DNA from 2 places in the Exiguobacterium sp. LL15 genome. Region 1 is predicted to be linked to the other one. Evidence: riboswitches for the same ligand, from Rfam matches in the RefSeq annotation. Region 1 holds a riboswitch; the other holds the start of a gene.
The links. A riboswitch is a leader RNA that binds a small molecule or an ion and turns the genes downstream of it on or off. The one in region 1 is predicted to bind lysine.
Positions count from the first base shown of each region.

Region 1 (3,429 bases):
TGCGCTTCTTTCGCTGAAGTACTTGGTAAGATGATTAAAAATTCTTCACCACCGTACCGTCCGACGAGGTCGTCTGGACGCGTTAAGGAAGCGAGAGTCATGCCGAGTTGGCGTAACACATCATCGCCCGCATCATGACCATATGTATCATTGACATGCTTGAAGAAATCGATATCGATGAGTACAAGCGAATAGCCTTGGTCGGTCGAACCGACAAGCGAAAGCGAGTCATCCAGACGACGACGATTGGCGAGCCCTGTCAAAGCATCCGTCATGGCGAGTTTCTGCTGATACTGGATGTTTTCGAAGTGACGGCGTAATTCCGTCAGTAATCGATAAGCGACAAAGCCAGCTAATAAATTAAAGAAGACGTACGCAATCGAGATTTTAAAGAATGTCGACCAGCTGTTCGTCAGGATGTAGATGGCGGGTAACGAATAGAGAATACCGACCAACACCATAAGCTGAAAATGACGCATCGAGACATGGATGAATCGACGAATGATCCCAATCGTCGTGATGAACAAGACGATGATCAACGTCGATAAATAAAATCCTTCCATTTGATCAACTGGTGTTAAAAAGTAACGTGTCCCGATGATCATTGCACCAGCAACGATGGCGCTTGGGAAACCACCGATCAGCATGGCGATCGCGACAGGAACGATACGTAAATCAACACGGGCGACGTCGATTTGGATCCCGTTAAACATCAATAAAACCGCAATCAGACCAGAGACTGCTCCGAGTATAAGTCGAATGCTCCATTTGGAGTTCAATGAAATACGCGGTTGATTCCGAAACGGTAAGAACAAGAGAGTAATCGTTGTGAACAGTAGACAAAAGTTAATGATGAATTGATTCATGATGGCCAACAAATCCTCCCAACTCCCCCAGCTAACAGATTTCCATATATATACTTCCAGTATACTCAAGTAGATAACGGTTAGACATAGAGAAATCTTTAGACAAAATAGAAAAAACGGTAGAAAATCTACCGTTTTTAAGAAGATGAAGTAAGAGTATCCTCATCCATCGTCTGTAAAATTTTATCAAATACACGAATCATCGTTTCGAGCTCTTCTTCCGTCAATGTACCGAAGCGATCTTGTAAATAGTTTTTCCGAACGATTTCGAGATCTCGAAATGCACGTTCCCCGTCCTCCGTCAAAGCGAGGACGATCGAACGACGATCTTCCGTCGAACGTGTCCGTGTGACGTATCCTTGTTTATACAGCTTATCCGTTAAAGCAGTGACTTGACTCGTCGCGAGCTCAAATTGTTCCGCGAGAAGCGTCGGGCGCTGAGGCCCATTTTCAGAAAGGCTTCGTAAGATGAAAAATTCACTCCGGGTCGCCGTTCCTTCAAATAGCCGGTTAAGTTCACGTCGCAGGGTACGAAGAATGACACGCATTTGTTCTTCGAGTCGATAAGTTAGCAAATCACGTTCCTGTGGCATGCAAGCAGCATCCTTTCTCTCAGTGGACTTCTACCATTTAGTGTACTAAACATATCGGATTTTTACCATCTACTACCCCAGATTCGAAAAAGGCAATTGACAATTTCGTGGCGTTTTGTGTAATATGGCGTAGTAATAACTAACTTAATTCAGTTCTCACTCAACCAGTGGGATGGAGGTTGCAGTTCTTAAGAGTACGGTTACGGATGTCGTCAAGCGACAGATGAAGTGACCTGAAAGGAAGAATTGCCGAAATCAATCATCGCTTTGAAGATGATCGATTGGGATTAGATCGAATAGGTCTAATACTGTCACAAGTCGGGTATCACTTACTTGTGGAGAGCTATCTTTCACGACGGTAGAATGAGGCGCATCCATTTTATTATGTTGCGTTCTCATCTTCCATCTGGAAGATGAGGACGCTTTTTGTTTTTTTCATTCAAAAAGTGTCCTCTCAAAAAATCTAAACAGAGAGAAGCGAACGAAATGAACAATCTAGATGTAAAACAAACAACAGATTCGACAGCAGAAGGATTAAAACGTGGATTACAGGCCCGTCATATGTCGATGATCGCCATCGGTGGGGCAATCGGAACAGGACTCTTCATTGCGTCCGGTGCTTCCGTCGCAGCAGCAGGACCAGGTGGGGCGCTCCTATCGTATGCAATCGTTGGTCTGATGGTCTACTTCCTGATGACAAGTCTTGGTGAAATGGCGGCGTACATGCCGGTCGCTGGATCCTTCTCGACATATGGAACGAAATTCGTCGATCCATCATTCGGCTTTGCACTTGGCTGGAACTACTGGTACAACTGGGCAGTCACGATCGCAGTCGAACTCGTCGCAGCACAAATTGTTATGACGTATTGGTTCCCGGACGTTCCTGGATTTTATTTCAGTGCTTTGTTCCTCTTACTCATGATTGGCTTGAACTACTTCTCCGTTAAAGGATTCGGAGAAGCGGAGTATTGGTTCGCCATGATTAAAGTCGTTACCGTTATCGTCTTCTTAGTCGTCGGTGTTGCGATGATTTTCGGTGTCTTTACATCGGAGCCACCGGTTGGCTTTAAAAACTTTGCTCTTGGCGATGCGCCGTTCGTCGGTGGGATTCCTGCCGTCATCGGTATCATTCTCGTTGCCGGATTCAGTTTCCAAGGTACAGAACTGGTCGGGATTGCAGCGGGTGAATCGGAAGATCCGAAAAAGAATGTTCCAAAAGCAGTCAAACAAGTCTTCTGGCGCATCTTGCTTTTCTACGTCTTCGCGATTTTTGTCATCGGAATGCTCATTCCGTATACAAGTCCGAACTTGGTTTCGAATGACATTACGGACGTAGCGGTTAGTCCGTTTACGCTCGTCTTTGAAAAAGCAGGTCTTGCGTTCTCAGCAGCACTCATGAACGCCGTCATCTTGACGTCTGTTCTATCTGCCGGAAACTCAGGTATGTATGCTTCGACACGGATGCTGTACACACTGGCGCGTCAAGGGGATGCACCGAAGTTATTCGCAAAAGTATCGAAAAACGGTGTACCGCGTAACGCTTTGCTCGCAACAGGTGCGGTCGGTGCTCTCTGTTTCTTGACGTCGATGTTTGGTGGACAAGTCTACTTGTGGTTACTCAATGCTTCCGGGATGACAGGATTCATCGCATGGCTCGGGATTGCGATCAGTCACTATCGTTTCCGTAAAGGATTCGTTGCACAAGGTCACTCGTTGAAAGACTTACCATATGTTGCACCAGCGTTCCCGTTCGGTCCGCTGTTCGCATTCGGTCTTTGTTTCCTCGTCATCGTCGGTCAAAACTATGCCGCATTCCTCGCTGATCAAATTGATTGGGTCGGAATTGCCGCAACGTATGTTGGTATTCCATTATTCCTTGCCTTCTGGTTAGGACATAAATTCAAAAACCGGACGTCAATCGTTCGTTATGACGAGATGGACTTCCCAGAACATCCACGTCAATCTTAATC
Region 1 covers NZ_JANFNX010000002.1:52,626-56,054, forward strand. The annotation lists gene NOM72_RS11660 (diguanylate cyclase) at 1-866, opposite strand, end outside; gene NOM72_RS11665 (MarR family winged helix-turn-helix transcriptional regulator) at 1,004-1,459, opposite strand; lysine riboswitch at 1,625-1,813, shown strand; gene NOM72_RS11670 (amino acid permease) at 1,946-3,427, shown strand.

Region 2 (3,429 bases), on a different contig from region 1:
CACCATTGACGAAAGGCTTGAAAGCATTCTTGACAGCGACACAACAGGACGTCACAGGAGAAGTTCGCGTTAAACTGTTCAAAGGAAATGCAACTGTGACAGGTCGTCAGTCCGCTGTCTCGCTCTACGATGAGAAACTTGCGACGTACACGAAAGAAGACGCATTCGATCATGAAGCAGCAAAAGGCTTCATCAAATTACACGGACTTGCCGTTTCGACGCATGCGAGCGTACATCGTCAGGCGGGTGTCACGAAATGACCAAACTCTGGGGTGGACGTTTTACGGAAAGTGCTTCCGCTCAAGCGGAAGCCTTCGGAGCATCGATCACGTTCGATCAAAAATTAGCGAGCGTCGATTTAAAAGGCAGTCTCGCACACGCGCAGATGCTATTTGAACAAGGGATTCTTGCTCAAGACGAGTGGACACAAATCGAGCAAGGACTGAAGCAACTGGAAACGACGTTAGCAGACCATTCCTATACGTTAGCGGATGAGGACATTCATATGAACCTCGAGCGTTTATTGACAGAACAGATTGGTCCGGTTGCAGGAAAACTGCATACGGCACGGAGTCGAAATGACCAGGTCGCAACGGATTTACATCTATGGATGGAACAACATGTTGAGGCGTTGACGACAGCATTACGCGAGCTCCAGTCGGTCATCACGGAACAAGCGGAGCAACATATCGAGACGGTCATGCCAGGGTATACGCATTTGCAACGGGCACAACCGATCTCGCTTGCGCATCACTTGCTCGCTTATTTCTGGATGTTCGAACGTGATGTCGAACGGTTGACGGATAATCAAAAACGAATTCGGAAATCACCGCTCGGGGCAGGTGCGCTCGCGGGGACGACATTCCCGATCAATCGTTTCCGGTCTGCTGAGTTGCTCGGTTTTGAGTCGGTCTATCCAAACAGTCTTGATGCTGTCTCGGACCGTGATTTCGTCATCGAATACCTCGGGATCGCTTCGACCGTCATGATGCATCTCTCGCGCTTTTGTGAAGAAATCATCATCTGGGCGTCGCAAGAATTTAGCTTTATCGAGTTATCCGATGCCTTCTCAACAGGATCGAGCATGATGCCACAAAAGAAAAATCCTGATTTCGCTGAGTTGATTCGTGGAAAAACGGGGCGCGTCTACGGTAACCTGATGGGCTTCTTGACGACGATGAAGGCATTACCACTCGCTTACAATAAAGACATGCAAGAGGATAAGGAAGGGGTCTTCGATACAGCAGATACCGTTCTCCAATCCGTTCAAATCTTCACCGGAATGATTGAATCTGCGACGTTTAAGACCGAAGCGCTCAAGAAGGCGACAATGCAAGACTTCTCGAATGCAACGGAACTCGCTGACTACCTTGTAACGAAAGGCATACCGTTCCGGGAAGCGCATGAAATCGTCGGCAAAGCCGTCCTTTACTGTGTGCAAAACGGTTGTTTCCTGAAGGATTTGAACCTCGAGACGTATCAAACGTTCCATCCGGATATCACGGAAGACGTCTATCCGCTCCTCGATCCGGTTCAAGCAGTAGCACGCCGGACTAGCTACGGCGGGACAGGGTTTGCTGCCGTGTCGGAGCAACTCGAAATCGCGAAACAGCATCTTGCGAATTGACGAATTTTGAAAAAAAACAGTCAAATGACTGGATTTAACAAAAGATGTCTGCTATAACTGTAACTAACAACCGACAGATAGAGGCGCGGATGACATGAGTAGCATCATTCTTGAAGGCAAGCATGCCGAATGATGTGAAAGGGGAAGTCCGCCGAAGTGAACGAGAAGATGCTTCTTCTTGTTTGCTGGTACAACGGTTAAGATCCGTTGTACTGCCGAAACCGATGTTTCGGAGCGCTATCTTACGTAAAAGAACGAATGACTTTGTCTTCGTTTGTCCGATCGTGATAACGACGGGCCGTAGGAACGCTCCTACCGGCCCGTCGTTTTTTTCTGTATCGGGACAAAGGAGATAGGATTGTGACAACTGTACTTAAATTTGGTGGAAGCTCGGTTGCGTCTGTCGAACAGATTCAGTCTATTGCGAATTATTTGAAGAGTCGCGCAGCCGAAGGTGAAAAACTTGTCGTCGTCGTTTCAGCGATGGGCAAGATGACAGATTCTTTGATTGCTCAGGCGCAAGCCATCACAGATCGCCCCGAGCGCCGAGAACTCGATCGTCTGCTTGCCATCGGAGAAGAACAGACGATTTCATTACTCAGCATCGCCCTCAACTCACTCGGCGTCAAAGCGTTATCGCAAACAGGCGCTCAAGCGGGAATCAGTACGATGGGATTGCATACGAAAAGTAAGATCAAACAGATTGATGGAAATCTATTACGACAAAAACTCGAAACATACGATGTCGTCATCGTCGCTGGATTCCAAGGTGTCAACGAACTCGGTGATGTCACGACGCTCGGACGTGGTGGATCGGATACAACGGCTGTTGCCCTTGCGGCAGTCCTTGATAAACGGTGTGAAATCTACACGGATGTCGACGGTGTCTATACGGCTGATCCACGAATCCATGCTGCTGCTCAACCGATTCCGCACATCTCATATGATGAGATGATGGAGATGAGCGCCCTCGGGTCGAAGGTCATGGAAATGCGGAGTGTCGAACTAGGAAAAAAATACGGCGTACACATCTTCGTCGGGAAAACACTTGAATCGAAAAGGGGAACATGGATCATGGAAGCGACGGAAACAATGGAACAAAAAGCGGTGACGAGTGTCAGTGTGACGAAGAACGTCTTGACGGTATCAATCAAACACGTACCGCAAACGAATGCAGCAGTAGCCGATATCTTCGAACTGTTATCCAATCGCCACGTCAACATCGACATGATCAGTCAAACGACGTTCGACAGTGACATTTTCTTATCGTTCTCATGTCCACTCGATGAGGAAGAGTTCCTCGATGAAGCATTGAAAGACATCATGGATCGCTTCACGACAGTCAAGGTCGATCGCCATAATCAACACGCAAAATTATCTGTCGTCGGAATCGGGATGCGGGATGCAACAGGTGTCGCTTCGAAGTTGTTCGCAATCTTCCGAGCAGAGAACATCCCGTTCTATCAAGTCACGACATCAGAAATCAGCATCTCGTACACGATTGCACAAGCAGACATTGAACGGACGGTTGCAGCGATTGCAAACGCGTTCGAGTTATAAGGAGGAAAACAGGATGTATCATGTAGCCGTCATTGGAGCAACCGGCGCCGTCGGTCAAAAAATGTTACAAGTCCTAGCAGAACTGGACTTCCCGGTCAGCCGCCTGTCCGCTTACGCTTCTGCTCGTTCAGCAGGGAACACGGTACAGTTCAAGGGAGAAGATATTACGATCCAAGCGCTGACGCCAAATATCACAGAAGACGGGATCGATGTCGCGTTGTTCGCAGCAGGCGGAACGATCA
Region 2 covers NZ_JANFNX010000004.1:176,754-180,182, reverse strand. The annotation lists gene NOM72_RS15215 (argininosuccinate synthase) at 1-260, shown strand, start outside; gene argH (argininosuccinate lyase) at 257-1,627, shown strand; lysine riboswitch at 1,698-1,875, shown strand; gene NOM72_RS15205 (aspartate kinase) at 1,988-3,187, shown strand; gene NOM72_RS15200 (aspartate-semialdehyde dehydrogenase) at 3,201-3,429, shown strand, end outside.
Region 2: another riboswitch for lysine. It lies ahead of NOM72_RS15205 (aspartate kinase); the one in region 1 lies ahead of NOM72_RS11670 (amino acid permease).